2 regions of the Hydrogenimonas cancrithermarum genome follow, and region 1 is predicted to be linked to the other one. Evidence: riboswitches for the same ligand, from Rfam matches in the RefSeq annotation. Region 1 holds a riboswitch; the other holds the start of a gene.
What was found. Region 1 has a riboswitch for cyclic di-GMP ahead of QUD54_RS00145 (hypothetical protein). Riboswitches for the same ligand answer to the same signal wherever they lie in the genome.
Positions count from the first base shown of each region.

Region 2: linked by a shared signal. The riboswitch ahead of QUD54_RS09710 (hypothetical protein) and the one ahead of QUD54_RS00145 (hypothetical protein) in region 1 are both predicted to bind cyclic di-GMP.

Region 1 is NZ_AP027370.1:21,754-29,816, forward strand. It holds gene QUD54_RS00115 (DUF58 domain-containing protein) at 1-701, shown strand, start outside; gene QUD54_RS00120 (hypothetical protein) at 698-1,102, shown strand; gene QUD54_RS00125 (vWA domain-containing protein) at 1,102-1,992, shown strand; gene QUD54_RS00130 (vWA domain-containing protein) at 1,992-2,978, shown strand; gene QUD54_RS00135 (tetratricopeptide repeat protein) at 2,978-3,817, shown strand; gene QUD54_RS00140 (BatD family protein) at 3,798-5,336, shown strand; cyclic di-GMP riboswitch class I at 5,368-5,452, shown strand; gene QUD54_RS00145 (hypothetical protein) at 5,644-7,299, shown strand; gene QUD54_RS00150 (DUF1501 domain-containing protein) at 7,306-8,063, shown strand, end outside.
Region 2 is NZ_AP027370.1:1,877,842-1,885,904, forward strand. It holds gene QUD54_RS09695 (MBOAT family O-acyltransferase) at 1-899, opposite strand, end outside; gene QUD54_RS09700 (hypothetical protein) at 1,128-2,738, shown strand; gene QUD54_RS09705 (DUF1501 domain-containing protein) at 2,735-4,117, shown strand; cyclic di-GMP riboswitch class I at 4,198-4,273, shown strand; gene QUD54_RS09710 (hypothetical protein) at 4,496-6,100, shown strand; gene QUD54_RS09715 (DUF1501 domain-containing protein) at 6,097-7,425, shown strand; gene QUD54_RS09720 (glycosyltransferase family 4 protein) at 7,543-8,063, opposite strand, start outside.

The sequences.
Region 1 (8,063 bases):
ACGGCGACGATGTAAGAAAGATCAACTGGAATGTGACGGCACGCGAACAGAAACCCTATGTCAACGTTTTCAACGAGGAGCGGGAACTCAATATTCTCATCGGGTTTCTCGCCGGCGGGAGCATCTATTTCGGCTCCGTACGCCAGAAGCAGGAGGTGATGGCGGAGTCACTCGCGTTGCTGGGGCTATCGGCCGTTAAAAACTCCGACCGTGTGACGACGATCTTCTACGACGAGAAGGTCGATATGCGTTTCAAACCGACCAAGAGTCCCAACACGATCTACGCGGCGCTCGAGTATGCGATGGAGCTCGATGTACTCGGCAGGCGTGCAGATCTGCAGTCGTTCGCCGATTTTCTGGTCCGTTCGGTACCTCAGCGTTCAATCGTTCTGCTGATTGGCGACTTTTACGACAGCGCCGACCTGAGCTTTTTGGCTGCCAAACACGAAGTGTATGCCGTCATTGTGCGTGACCGGTTCGAAGAGGATCCGTTTTTCGAAGGCGAATATGACCTGATCGATCCAGTCAGCGGGAAACACCATAGCCTCGACCTCGACGGCGATGTCGTCTCGAAGTACAAAGCCTCGCTGGCACGGCACGACGAAGCGCAGCGGGAGCATTTTCTGAAGCACCGTATCGCTTCGACGAAGATCTATACCGACGAGGACCCCTTCGTCAAACTGCGGGAGCTTCTCAAATGAATCCGGCACTTCGGCAACTGAAAGATATCAAGCCTCCGGTCGAGGTCCCCGATGACTCGTTGTGGCTTCTCATAGCGATAGCGGCCGCTGTGTTGCTTTTGTTCTTGGCACTTTGGTATGTGCGGCGGCTGAAAAGAAGACCACGACGTCGCCGCCGACGCGTCGATCCCGTGGCCCAGGCGAAAAAACGGCTGAAGGCGATCGACTTTTCCGACGCGAAAGGGGCGGTCTATACGTTCGGCGAGGCGATGCCGCTGTTGATCGGAGAGAACGACGAGTTGATGCGCCGTTTCGATGCGCTGCTGCGCGATCTGGAAAAGTACAAGTACAAAAAAGTGGTTCCGTCGCTCCAAAGCAGTGACGTGAAAAAGATGAAAGCGCTGATGAAGGAGGTGCTGTGATGGGGCATTTTACATTCGAATACCCGGCTGCGTTCCTCCTCCTGCTTCTTTACGCAATCTGTGCGAAATGGTGCAAAGCGCGCTATGAGAGCGTCATCTTTCCCGGAAGCGGCTACCTCGCCCGGGCGGCCAGCCGCCGATCGACACGGCAGCGTCTGATACGCTTCGGCGCCTTCGTCCTGCTCGTGACAGCACTGGCGAGTCCCGTCGTCAAAGAGGAAGTTGTCGTACAGCACGACAAAGGGTATGAAATTTCGCTCATACTCGATGCGAGCGGATCGATGGCGCAGAACAACAAATTTGGAATCGTCAAGGAGATTGTCACACAGTTTGTCAAAGAGCGAAAACACGACAAACTGGGACTCACGATCTTTGCCGACTTTGCCTATGTGGCTGTGCCGCTGACCTATGACAAGGCGTCCCTTCTGAGGCTTCTCGAGAAAGTGGAAGTAGGCATCGCCGGAACACAGCGGACGGCGCTTTACGAGGCGCTCTTTATGAGTACGAAACTCTTCAAGGATTCCCATGCAAAACATAAAATTGCCATACTTCTGACGGACGGAATGGACAATGCGGGAACCGTGCCGCTCGAGGTAGCTATCAATACGGCGAAAAAGTACGGCATCAAAATCTACACGATCGGAATCGGGGCACGGGGCGATTACAATCCCTACGTTTTGGAAAAGATCGCGAAAGAGACGGGCGGGAAGTTTTTCGAAGCCGATTCCGTCACGAAGCTCAAAGAGGTCTATAAAGCGATCGACCGTCTCGAAAAGAGCGAGATCGAAAGGAACAGATATGTCAAAAAAGATTACTTCTTTATGTGGCCGCTCGGTGGCGCACTGTTGTTGACGCTCTTCCCGATCGTTTGGAAAAGGAGGCGCAGATAATGGAGTTTTTATATCCATATTTTTTAATATCATTGCTTTTTCTGCCTCTTCTGTGGATAGTTGGAACAAAAAACGGCGATGATCTTAGAAGACGGTTTACGCCGGAACTCTACAACAAGATGGTGGCCAAAGGGGGCGGACTCGGCCGAAGGGTACGGCTGGGGGTTCTGCTGGTATCGGCCGCTTTCGGCATTGTTGCGCTTTCGCGGCCGGTGATCGAGCGCGGTGAGATCAAGGTGGAACGACAGACGGTCGATCTGGTGGTGGCGTTCGATATCTCCCGTTCGATGTTTGCCGACGACGTCTATCCCAACCGCTTCGAGCTGGCGAAACGAAAGTTTTTCGATCTGCTCGAGGATCTGAACGATGCACGTGTCGGCGTGATCGGTTTCAGTTCGCGTGCCTTTCTGGTGGCACCGCTGACACGAGACTTCGCATCGGTCAAGTACCTTGTCGAACATATGGGGCTCGATTTTGTATCGCTTAGAGGCACCGACATGTTCACACCGCTCGAAGTGACGGAAAACCTGCTTCACCAAAGCGATAAAAAGGCGGTACTCATATTCACCGACGGCGGGGACAAAAAGGAGTTTTCCAAAGAGATCGCCTATGCCAGAGCGCACGGGATCAAAGTCTTCATCTACGCCATTGGAACCGAAAAGGGCGGCGTGATGAAAAGTGACGGAGGTATCGTACGCGACAGTGTGGGAAACATCGTCATCACGCGTCTCAATCCGGCTGTCAAGGTGCTTGCCGAAGAGACGGGAGGGGTTTACATGCGCTATTCTCTGAGTTCGGGCGATATGAAACAGTTGGCCGAAGCGATTCGGTCGCGTCTGAAAGCCACCAAAACAAAGGAGAGTCTCCTCAAGGATCGCGAAGAACTTTTTTACTATCCGTTGATGGTCGCGATTGCGCTTTTTCTGGCAGCCTACGCGTCGTTGCCCAAACGTGACGCAAAGCGTGCGGCAGGAGAGATGAAGTGATGAGATATTTATTAATATCAATGATTTCGGTAACGCTTGCAAGTGCCGGACTGCTCGACTTCGTGACGTTGAAGAAGGCCAAAGAGGCCTATGAAAGAGGTGACTATGAAACCGCCGCCGAACTCTACGGAGAGATCGCCAAAGCCGGAAGCGAAGAAGCGACGTTCGATGCAGCCGATGCACTCTATAAATCGGGTCGGTACAAAGAGGCGCTGAAACTCTACGAAAGCGTCTCGTCGCCGAAACTGCAGTTCGAAAAACTGCACAATATGGGAAACTGTTATGCGCAGCTGGGCGAAATCGACAAAGGGATCGAATCGTATGAAGCGGCGTTGAAGATCAAAGAGGACAATGATACCCGATTCAACCTCGAACTGCTCAAAAAGATGAAAGAGCGGAAAAAGAACCAGAACCGAAACGATCGAAAAAACAATCATAGCAAGCAAAATCGGAAGAATCAGGACGATCAAAAAAGCGGCAATGGCGACCAAAACCGGAAAAATCAAAAGAGTGATCACGATCGCCAAAACGATCGACATCCGGAAAACGCTCAAAAGCAAAAGGAAAAAGATCAAAACAAGGGCGGCGAAAAGAGCAGAAATGACCAAAACAAAAAGAGCGGCTCTGCAAAAAAAGAGAAAAACGAAAGTGGCAAAGAGTCGCAGCCGAATCGACAGGAGCGTGCCATGATGGAAACACCGAAGCGCAACGAACCGATCAGCGAGATGGAGGTGAGAAAATGGAACAGAGTTTTGAACCGGCGGGGCATCCATACGCTCATGCTTCCGCTACCGACGAAAGAGGCTGAAAGGAGTTCGGATGAGACGACACCCTGGTAAGTGGTTAGTTCTTCTGCTTGTGCCGTTTTTCCTGCTGGCGGGCCATGTGGAACTCTCTGTCGACAAGCACGAGATCGCCCAGGGCGACACGGTCACTTTTACCATAACGGCCGAAGGCGACGATGTCTCCTTTCCCGTCGTCCGTGAGGTAGGGGGATTCCCCATTCTGGGAACGTCACAGCGTTCCAATATCTCCATCATCAACGGTCGGGTGACAAAAAGCGTGGTCAAAAGCTACACCTTCGCGCCGATGCAGGATGTGACGATCCCGGCCTTGACGGTCACTGTCGACGCAGAGCCGTTTCAGACCGATCCTGTAAAGATCAGGGTTCTGAAATCCCCGAAACACTCTTCCGGCGGAAGCGAAGCGGAGCTGAAGATCCGCGTCGAGAAAACGCATGTCATGGTGGGTGAACCGATCAAGCTCGACGTGGTCGTAAAGTACAAAGAGAATGCCGGCTTCGTTCAGCTCGATCTGCAGCCGCCGGAGTTCCCCAATTTCTGGATCAAAAAGGTGGGCGATGCCGAGGATGGGATGGAAGGGGCGTACCGTACCAAAACGCAGCACTATCTTCTCTTTCCCCAGAAGGCGGGCAGCTACACGCTCGGGCCGCTGACGGTTCGGCTCGCCAAGCGGGTGCGTATCAAACAGCCCTTTGCGAACGACCCGTTTTTCGATGACGATTTTTTCAACGGTTTCTTTGCAAAACTGAAGTGGAGCCGTATCGCATCGAATTCGGTGCAGGTATCGGTCGACCCTCTTCCTGGCGGTGTGGAGCTGTACGGCAGATTCGATATCATCGCAACGGTCGACAAAAGTGAAGTGGAAGCGAACAGGCCGGTCCGGCTCACCATCCGTATCAGCGGAGAAGGGAATATCGACGATATCGGAAAGTTTGAACCGAAGATTCCCGATGCCGTCGTCTATGCCGATGAGCCATCGATCAAAGAGCGACTCAGACACGGCCGTTACGGCGGTACGTTCGAGCAGACGGTCACGATCATCGCCGATCATGATTTTACGATTCCGGCGCTCTCTTTGCGCTATTACGACAGTCAAAAGAGAGAACTTGTCGAGAAGAGGACAAAACCGTTTCATATTAAAGTGATCGGAGGCGTACCTGCCGCAGTGACGAGATCGGAGCAGAAAGCGCAGAAGATAGAGGCACCATCGGTACAGAAAGAGGCAGCGGCAAAAAGCGGCGAAAGCACACGCGGCGATGGATGGATCTATCTGATCGCAGGCTTTCTGTTCGGTGCGGGCTCCTTGTATGGCTTTATGGTGTTCAGGCGCAAGCCGCGGGCATCCGGATCCTCCGATATCGTCGAGGCGGTGCTGCGTGCGAAAAACGACAAAAGGGTTCTCGAGCTTCTCCTGCCATATGCTGCGGAAGACGAGAGGCTGAAAGAGATTGTCCGCAGGCTCGAAGAGAACCTCTTCGCCGAGGGGCACAATACAATCGACAAAAAAGAGATTGTCCGGATACTCGAGGAGATCCTGCCGGAGGAGTCGGATTAAAAACAATTTAAGTCAAAGAGACATATAATGAATTGAATATCGCCAAACCTGTTGTGAAGCAGGGACGGAAAGCCATGGGTCTTTGGGCACTGCCCGAAGATCGCCAGGTTGCCTCCTGAAATACCGTTCGGGAGTAAAACAGACTCTCCTTCACCTCTTCATAACCGTCAGTGGATATTTAATCATTGTGAACTCTATCGGATTTTCACGGCCCAATAGCATATAATGCCTGTCTCTGCAGGTTACGGCATATCAGGGATTTCAGTGATATTCCCAATAAATCGACCGAAACAGATAAAGGAATTTGATGAAAAAGTTGTTTTCTACCCTCAAATATGCCTTCATGGGTGTATCGGCTCTGATGATGGTTGGCTGTGGCGGTGAAACGGCCCAAAGCACGCTCTCCAGCACCACGCTCTACGGTGTTCCAATAGAAGCGACACCGATCGGTTACGATGCTTACAGGCTTTCGCCACTGACCGACGCCGATTTCAATGCGTTGAGCGAAACGGATAGGTACAAAGTGGCTGTAAAACTCTATGCCACACTTTTTTATGGGGCCGATTTCGATGAACTCAACAGGTCGATCCACTCCGGAAACTTCATTTCGCATGTGCATGAGATGTTCGACCGCCCGAACAGCGAAGCGGAGATTGCAGAGGTTGAGGAGAAGCTCTACGACTACATCGATTATGGAGATACGGGGACCGTGTCGTTGATGCTCGCGAGACTCTATCATCTTCAGCCCGGCCATGCCTATATCAACCGATGGGCGGCCTACGTTTTGACGCAAACCATACTCTTTTCTCCCGCCTACGAACTCGATACCGTTTATACCGTCGATACCATCGATGTTTACGGCAATCTGGTACGCGACTTCGATGCGGGTTTCAGTATGCAATGGGTCGCATTCACCCATATGATGACCGACGAGAACTGGCGCCGTTTCAGAAGCCCGGAAGACAACGGTCGGGAAATGCTCGAGATTTTTTTGATGGATTTCAACGATGCCCACGTCCCGCTTGCGGGAAAGGCGCTGAAAAACTGGAAACTCGATCGCCGCTCCAACACCCTCGTCATGACACTCGACGAAAACAGCGAGCCTATCACAAACCTTTTCCCCGGGAAAACGATCCGAAACGGTGTTGAGTTCTACAGTACTCTGGTGATGCAGCCAAATTTTCTTCCTTCTGTCAGCCGCAGACTCGTCGATAAATACTTCCCAAATTTCACTGCGTCTCAAAAAGAGGAGGTGGTAAACCGGATCGTCGCGAGCCGTCCTGCCACGTGGCCCGGCCTTTTGAAAGAGATCGTCTATTCGAAAGCCTATCTTCTCGACTCGACAAAAACAAAATCTTTCGAAGAGGCATTTTTTCAAACCGCCAAAGCGCTTGGGTGGCATCCACATTACCACTCCTTCTATGTGGCTGCACGAAATATGGACAATATGCATCAGTCGACGATGCGTTACAAACTTGGGCGAAAAGTGGAAGTCCCGCTCGATTCGCAGTCGTTTGCATGGTTTCACAAAACGATTCGTGAAAATGTGATGATCAACTATGAACGCAATGCATCCATCCACTCCTATGACGACGGATGGCCGCTTCAAAAAATCTTCGCGGATTTGCCGGAACGACTCATCGATGAAGCGGAGTTCGATGAGAACGGTAATAGGAGTGATCTTTGGTATCGAAACGAGAGAGCCCGGGCTTCTTATATCATTCAAAGGCTTTTCGTGCCCATTGCGGGGCGGGAGGCGAATGACGAGGAGGTGAAGTTTCTCACGGATCTGATAGACAACGAAAAATATGATAGAGAGACTTTCGACAACTATCGCTGGCTGGACCTTTACGGCAACAGGAATCCCGAAGACGATCTCAAAGAGCGAGGCTATTTCGCGCAGATGGTGCTCGATTATATCTCAAGGCTCGACACTGTTTATCGATTCGATGCGGTGAAATAGGGGGAAATGATGAAACGACACAATATTAAAGAAGAACATATCGACAGAAGAGACTTTCTAAAAGGTGTGGGGGCGCTCGGTATCTCATCGATTTTTCCGCTTTCACTGAGAAGTGCCGGTCTGGATTACGAAAGCATTGCATTCGATTCCGGTGTTTACGAAAGGAACGATGCCCAGACGATTATTGTCTATCTTTACGGCGGCCCATCCGAGTTGGCCGGAAATATGACAAATATCGAAGCGATCAGCCAAATGAGCCAGAATCCCTATCCTCTCGATGACGAGAGATACATCAAACTGACGAAAGACGACTTCTGGGGGAATGCCGGCGGATATGCCATGCAGAGGATGCTCGAGAGTGGCGACATGAATCTTTTTAGGACCTGTTACCGGACGGTCGACGATACGAAGGCCCACGGAGAATGTACCTCACAGGCACAGCGTGGAAAAGAGACGGCAGGGGGCGCGGGAATCGTCGCCAACCTGGCATCCATTCTCTATCACAAAGGTGTGGTCTCCGAACCTTCCGGTACGGACGACATAGGGAAAAGCATTCCATTCGTAACGATGGAGGGGGAGTCGACCTTTTTTACGGAAGACGAATTGAATCTCGATCCTTTCTTGAAACCGGTTGCCTTTGGAAGCGGTTCGGACAACCCCTATCGTCGTGGTGGAGGGTATGAGAGGCATCTGTTGAATCGTGAAACAAATACGACCCTTGGCAGCTATTTCGACAGCCTCTCTCAGCGGTACAGTCGTGAAGG
Region 2 (8,063 bases), 450 kb from region 1:
GTAATATAAAGATAATCTCTTAAAAAACGTGTCAGTGTAATGTGCCAACGTCTCCAGAAATCTCGAATGTTCAGCGCTTTGTATGGGCTGTAGAAGTTGATCGGGAGTCGGATGTTGAAGAGTAGTGCGGCACCGATGGCCATATCTGTGTACCCGCTGAAGTCGAAATAGAGTTGTATCGTATATGCCAAAGAGGTAAACCAGGCTTCCAGCATATTGAGAGAATGAGCGATATCGAATCCTCTGTTCGCCCATATGGCGAAACTGTCGGCGATGATCACTTTTTTGAACAGACCGATGGAAAAGATGAAAAGCCCCAAAACGATATTTTTGTGTCGAATGACCCAGTTATATTTCGATGCGAACTGCGGCATCATCTCTTTGTGATGAACGATTGGGCCGGCGATGAGCTGAGGAAAAAATGTTACGAAGAGCGAGTAGTCCAAAAAACTGTAATTTTTTTTATCGCCTCTATATGCGTCGACAAGATAGGCGATTTGCTGAAAGGTAAAAAAAGAGATTGCCAGTGGCAGTACGATGTGTTGATAGGGCAATGAAAGATCAAACAAGAGATTGAGATTTTCAAGAAGGAAATCGGTGTATTTGAAGTATCCAAGCAGTGCAAGATTGGCGGTGATTCCAAAGAGAAGCAATGTTTTTTTTCTCTTTGCGGATATTGGAAAATTTTTGCTTACGAAATTTCCCACCATAAAGTTGAAAAATACGGATATCAGAATGATGATGAGATAGGAAGTTTCCCACCATGCATAGAAAAAAAGAGAGGTTCCAATAAGGAACGTTTTTGCGGCAAGCGCCAATCTTAGTTTATGCAGATAGAAATAGAGAAAGAAGGATGCCGGCAGGAAGAGAAAAATATACTCGTAGCTATTAAATAGCATGCCCGCGATTGACCTTCATTTTGGAGTGGCTTCTTACTTATTAATATTATATCATAGTTCCGGATGGGTTATCACTCCTATTTGTCCAATCTGTCGTGAAGAGAAGCCGTTTGATTTGAGCTTGTTAATTAAAATGAATATCTCACCGATATACACATGGATCGGCTAGAATAACCATCGGATTCCAGTTTGCAGGTTTTGCCTGTCAATCGTTTGGAGGAGACTATCATGAACAAACGTATATTGAAACTTTTGCTCGTTGCCTTTGCCGTTATGGCGACGATGGCCGGATGCGGTGAAGGCGGTGATGAGGCTGTAGTCTCTACGGTACCGAGTACACCGATCGTGTCGCGTTCGACACCGCTCGAGATGATTGGCGACGAAAGTTTCAATGCGTTGAGTGAAGAGGACAAAATTTATGTCGCGAACAAGCTCTACACGACTTTCTATAAGGGTGTCGATCTGGAGACACTGAAGGGAAAGATTGCTTCGGGCCATTTTATTTCCGACTTTTACGCCACGTTACATTCCGACGACGTAGCGCAGCCGGATCTGGACAAAATAAAAAAAGATGAATACGAGATCGCGGATGGAAAAAGATTTGGTGGTCCTTTGACGGAAAAGTTCAGAAGTATCTACACGGAAATTGCGACGACGCTCTATTACACGAAACTGAGCAAATCCTACTACGATGCATGGATGGCTTATATACTTGATCAGACCATTCTCTTTTCGCCGGGATGGGAGATCGAGAGTGTGCACCCCTTCCCGGAGCTAATATCGAGCAATTACAATAGGTTGAAGGATGGGATTTCCAAGGATATGCCTATCAAGAAGATCGCTTATGCGCACATGGTTTCTAAAGAGAACTGGGCACGCTTCAGAAGTTCTGAAGACAATGGGCGTGAGATGCTCGAGATATGGCTGTATGACTTCAATGATTTAGATGTTCCTTTGGCGGCCAAGGCACTGAAAAATTGGAGGTGGGAAGTCCGATATGAGCCGGTTAGCGATATGGCGAGAGATTATGCATATTATCACTTCAACGATACTACCAACGCTGATGAAAAGAATGCCGAGCCAATAGAGCTACTTGGGACTACTATCACTACTGGCGAAGACTTTTACCACGCTATCGTGAATCATGAGGATTTCATGCACGGTGTGGTGCTACGGCTCGTCAATATCTTTTTCCCCGATTATACGGAGGAGAAAAAAGTTAAAATTGTCAACGCTATCATTGAGACAAATCCTACAACTTTTAGAGATATTTTTGAAGAGATTCTTTTTTCTAAAGAGTATCTCTTCAATTCCAACAGGGTTAAATCTTACGAAGAGATATATATGGGACTCGCCCATAAACTCGATATAAATCCTGGGTATGAAATTTTTGGCTTTTTTCATCAAACCGGAAGACAGGTTTATGAGGGTGGTTTGGTCGTTTCGAAACAGGAAGCTTTTACGTACAAGCTTGGAAGAAGTGACAGGGTGCCTTCCGACTCCGACAGTGTTATGAGACTCCATCTCAATATCAGAGATGAGGTTTTCCTAAACAGAAGAGGTTCGAGAGGATGGAATTATTCAAATCTTCTTTCCAGATATTATAACGACGATACGACACTTAAAGGGTATTTGAACAATATGTTTCTCGATATTGTTGGAAGAAACATGACTGAGATGGAGGAGAAAAAACTTATAGAAGTTGCTACAAATGCCGGATGTGTAAGTGCCACCGGATTTGACAAATTTCCGATTATGCTGATGGCGTTCGACTATTTTTCGAGACTGAGTGAAGTTTATGTATACAGGAAAGTAGAAGTGGAAGGAGATGCATCATGAGACGAAGAGATTTTATAAAAACAACCATCGCAATGGCGGCGGCGACAGCGCTTTTACCCTCTTCTGCAGAGGCCGATGTCGTACCTGTGGATGCAAGCAACCCGCTGCCTATGGATCAGGTTGTGTTCGATAAAGATATATTCGACAAAAACGATGCTCAAACCATCATAATTTTCCTGAGTGGCGGGATGAGTGATGTTGTGGGAAACGTAAAGCATGTATTGGAGGACATAATACCCAACGATATGTCTTTGAAAAAATATCCAGATAAACTCATCTCTCCGACTGATAACGGTTTTTGGAAAGAGGCTGGTGGAGACTATTTGGAAGATATGCTCGTTTCAGGTAATCTAAATGTTTTCAGGACCTGTTATAATCCAACTGCTGCTTTAGCTCATGGAATAAACCAAAAAAGATATATGAATGGCAATGAAGCAGGTTTCAATTCAGGAATCGTTACAACACTTATGCATGTGTTGAATCGAAACAATGCAGTTTCGAAAGATGCTATTTTGACAAATGTCGCTATAAATGGTAGTGATTATCGACTGTTGGAAGATGGTGCAACTCCTACGATGCTGCCAGATTTTTTACGGCCTGCATCTTTCAATAGGAACCTTCAAAATGTCTATAATTATGCGATGACCTCAGATGGTTTGGTATCGGTGGGAGATACGAGTGCCACTGAAAAACTCAATGCAGCTAATTTCAGTACGGAGTTGACGGCTCTTTCACAAGAGCATAATTTATATGACGCGCTTAGCGATATTTTCAATCGTCGAGGTGAAATGAGTGATTTCCTCGATGAAATCGTCAATGGTGATCTACCTGTTCAATATCCTTCAACTGTGGATGGCACAAGGGTGGAAGCGGCAATGCGAATACTGATCAACAATCCTTCTACCAAAATAGTGAGCATGGTTGGAGGTTACAATGGATGGGATGATCACTCCAATGCTATAGAAAATCATACCAAGCGGGCTTCCCAATTGTTTGAAGCGATAAAAGTTGCGATAGATCATGCCGGAGCTGTTGGGAAAGATAGTATCAATATCGTGGTTTTCGGTGATTTCGGACGCAATTTGACGCTCAACAGTGCGGGTGGATGGGATCATGGGAACAACCAGGTCCTCTACTGGTTTGGTGGAAAAAAGTTTTTCAATCAGCTTGGCATTGTCGGTGAAACATACCTGGACGAGCATGTCAAGAAATATCGACTATATTCCCATCCGACTGACTCATCCTATCAACTCCGACCTTATTCAATCGCCGCGACGATCTATGCGCTTTACGGTGTGGAAAATCCAGAAGTTCTGACAGGCGGCGCCGGCATCATCGATCCTGTGGATTACACCGGGAAAACTTTTTTGAGGGGATGACTCTGTAACTTCGAATTTTCTTTTTTGAGCTTTGATTTTATTGATTAATGTTTTTTTAAGCTACAGATAATATAATTAGGTTAGATAAATGCCAAACCTGTTGTGAAGCAGGGACGGAAAGCCACGGGTCTTGTGAAAGATAGCCGGGTTGCCTCTTCTTTACAATGAGAGAAGAGTAAAATTTAGGAAATAGATACTCCTAATCCTTCCCTCTTTACTCTCCAAGTTTGACATAATCTGAATGTTGTTTTCATAAATAGAAGTGAAAAGTTTGTTAATGAAAATGAATTTTTCACCGATATGCGGATAGATGTACTATACTAGCCGTCGGATTTTAACCAACAGGTTTTGCCTGTCAATCGTTTGGAGGAGACTATCATGAACAAACGTATATTAAAACTTTTACTCGTTGCCTTCGCCGTTATGGCGACGATGAGTGGATGCGGAGGAAGCGGTAGTGAAGAGGCTGTAGTCTCTACGGTACCGAGTACGCCGATCGTGTCGCGTTCGACACCGCTCGAGATGATCGATGACGAAAGCTTCAATGCACTGAGTGAAGAGAACAAAGTTTATGTGGCGAAGAAACTTTATGGAACACTCTTCAAAGGGGTCGATATCGGCACCCTCGAAGAAGAGATCTCTACGGGAAAGTTTATTTCGAATTTTCATACGAGACTCTACAGTAAAGTTGCACAACCCGATGCGGACAAGATACTGGTCGATACATCGGGCCCTATGGATGACGAGCTTCGTCGTGGCGATTCGATACCCGCCAAAGAGGCCTTGATCATGAGAGAGATCGACTCGAGGCTCTATTTTACGAGACTCGGCGACGAGTATTACGGTGACTGGATCGCTTATACGCTCAACCAGACGATCATGTTCTCACCCGCATGGGAAGTGGAGAGTGTTTACAAATTTCCCGAACTGATCGCCAGCAACTTCGACCGGCTCCGTGCGAGAATCAACGCGGACGTTTCGATCAAAGATATCGTGAAAGAGCATATGATGTCGGTAGAGAACTGGTCCAGGTTCAGAAGCCCTGAAGACAATGGCCGTGAAATGCTCGAAATTTGGCTCTACGACTTCAACGACAACGACGTCCCGCTCGCCGCGAGAGTGTTGAAGAACTGGCGCTTTCTCAACCATGACGGTTATTCGCATACCTACTCTTTCATCGATGGTGTAGGCGACGAGGAGAACAACGAAACGGTCGTCATTCTCGGACACGAGCTGCGGACGGGAGAAGATTTCTTTTCGATGATCGTGAATCATGAAAATTTCCTCTATACAGTCGTCAACCGCCTGGTCGGGCGCTTCTTCCCCACTTTCGACGAGAGTGAAAAAGAGTCGATTACGCAGAAGATTCTCGCCTCAGACCCAAAAACGTTCAAAGATGTATTCGACCAGATTCTCTTTTCCAAAACCTATCTGTTCGAATCCGACAGAGTGAAAAGCCTGGAAGAGACCGCATTCGGGTTGATGCATACGGCCGGTTACAATGCCCAGTACAAGACATTCGTTACGACATATCAGCGTGCGCTCACCGCCGCCAATCAACGCTCGATGACCTATAAACTCGGGCGCGAAGACAAGGTGCCGGTCGATACCGTCAGCATGGCGGAGTATTACAAATATATCCGCGAGTACATCGTGCTTAACCGTGACGAGTCCGCCAATTATTCAGGAGACGATGGGATCGATCTCGGTGCCATCTCCGAACGATACGACGCATCGGATATGCGGAGCTATCTGAATGGAATCTTCCTCGACTTTCTCGGAAGGGAGCCGACGGATCGGGAGTTTACCCTCCTTTCGGAATATTTCGAAAACAAGGTGACCTATCAGGACAAGCGGTTGGGAGATTTGAACGAGCCTACGAGCAGAGCCTACATCGTCATGATCACGCTGGACTATATAACCCGTCTTAGCGAGTTCTATCAGTACAGAAAAATCACGGATACCGAAGGGGGTGTGCAATGAAACGACGTACATTTTTGAAAACGAGTCTGAGTTTGGCGGCGATCGCCGGCCTGAATCCCTCTTTGTTCGCGGAGACAGGGGTACCCTTGCCGCTGGAAGCGGTCGATTTCGATGCAGGTTCGGATGCCCAGACCATCGTCATCTACCTGATGGGCGGAATGGGCGATATCATCGGCAATATGACCAATTTCGACCAGATCGTCGATGAAAATCTTTCGCAGATTGCTTATCCGATGGACAAGTTCACGAAAACGGCCGACGGATTCTGGCGCGAAGCGGGCGGAGAGTATATCCAGTCGATGCTCGACGAGGGGAATCTGACGGTATTCAGGACATGCGAACAGACGGACGTTCTCAAAGCGCACAAGCTCAACCAGGTGCGTTTCATGCACGGCAACGACCAGGGGTATGAATCGGGAATCGTAACGACATTGATGCATGTGCTCGGCCGCTTCAATGCCGTGCCGGAAGATGCCTTCATGACCAACGTCTCTTTCGTCGACAGCAATTTTGAACTGCTGACCGACAATGCCGTCTCTTCCGGGCTCCCTTCCCATCTCAAACCGGTCTCTTTCGGCCTCTCGGTCAAAAACCCATTCGCGAGAAAAGCGGGCCTTCTCTATCAGGACGACGATTTGCTCGACAGGCTCAGCTTCGAGATGAACGCGAGAGCGGGAAACAACGCCAAAATCGGCCGAATGTTCTCTTCGAGAGAGGATCTCGAAGCGTTTATGGAAAATCTGGCTTCCTCTTCGCTTCCTTCCGGTATCGACTATACGATCGGGGGAACCTACGACAAGTTCAATTTTGGAAAACAGCTCGAAGTCGCGATGCGGATACTCGTGGAAAACCCCGATACGAAAGTGGTTTCGATGACGACGGAGTCGTGGGACGACCATTCGAACGCGATCGCCCAGCATACCGACAGAGGCTACCACCTCTTCAGGGCGGTCCATATGGCGATGGAGCACGCCAAAGCGCTGGGCAACGAGAACATCAACATCGTTCTCTTCGGAGATTTCGGACGCAATCTGAACATCAACAGTGCCTACGGATGGGACCACGGGAACAACCAGTGCGTCTATTTCATCGGTGGGAAAAAACATTTCAACCATCGGGGTATCGTAGGAGAGACGGTGCTGGACGAGACCATGCTCTCGATGGGAAGGATCTACACCACGCCGGCACCGGGATCCTACAAGTTCGAACCCTACGCCATCGCTTCCACGCTATACAAACTTTACGGCGTCAAAAACCCGGAAGTGCTTACAGGCGGCAGAAAAGCGATAGGGGACGAGCTGGATGTTCCCTTTTTGAAAGGGTGACGTTTGCCGTGTTCCGCTTTGGAGCACGGCAAACCTTCATCGCAACTTCATCAATACCTGCGAATTCAAAGACAAAACAAATACTGAAAAATCGATTCAAAATCATAAAAACGCCTCTTACCGCTTTACCTTCTTTCTGCGTTTTATCCTCTGGTCGAAAAGATTCAAGAAAATAAAAAAGAGTATGCCGAATAGAATGAGGGATAGAAAATTGTCCGAATGTCTGAGCTGCACGCCGATGATGGTAAAGGCTATCTGTATATAGACGAGCAGGATGGTCGTGTAGGGAACGTCTTCGTATCGGTTGTAGAGAATGTGGTGCATATGTGTCTTGTCCGCGGAGAAGGGGGAGAGGCCGCGCTGTATTCTTCTTGTCATCACGATAAAGGTATCCAGAACCGGCAGGACGACGATGAACAAAACGGCGGTGGGCTCGATGAACTCCATGGCTCGAACTGCCAGGATCGAAATGACGAATCCGAGTGTCAGGGAGCCGCTGTCGCCCATGAAGACCTTCGCCGGATGCCAGTTGAAAATCAAAAAAGCCGCGACGGCGGCCATGAAGACGGATGAAAGCATGATCATGAGCTCGTCGTGGTTGACATAGCCGATCCACAAAAACGCCCCCATCATCACCA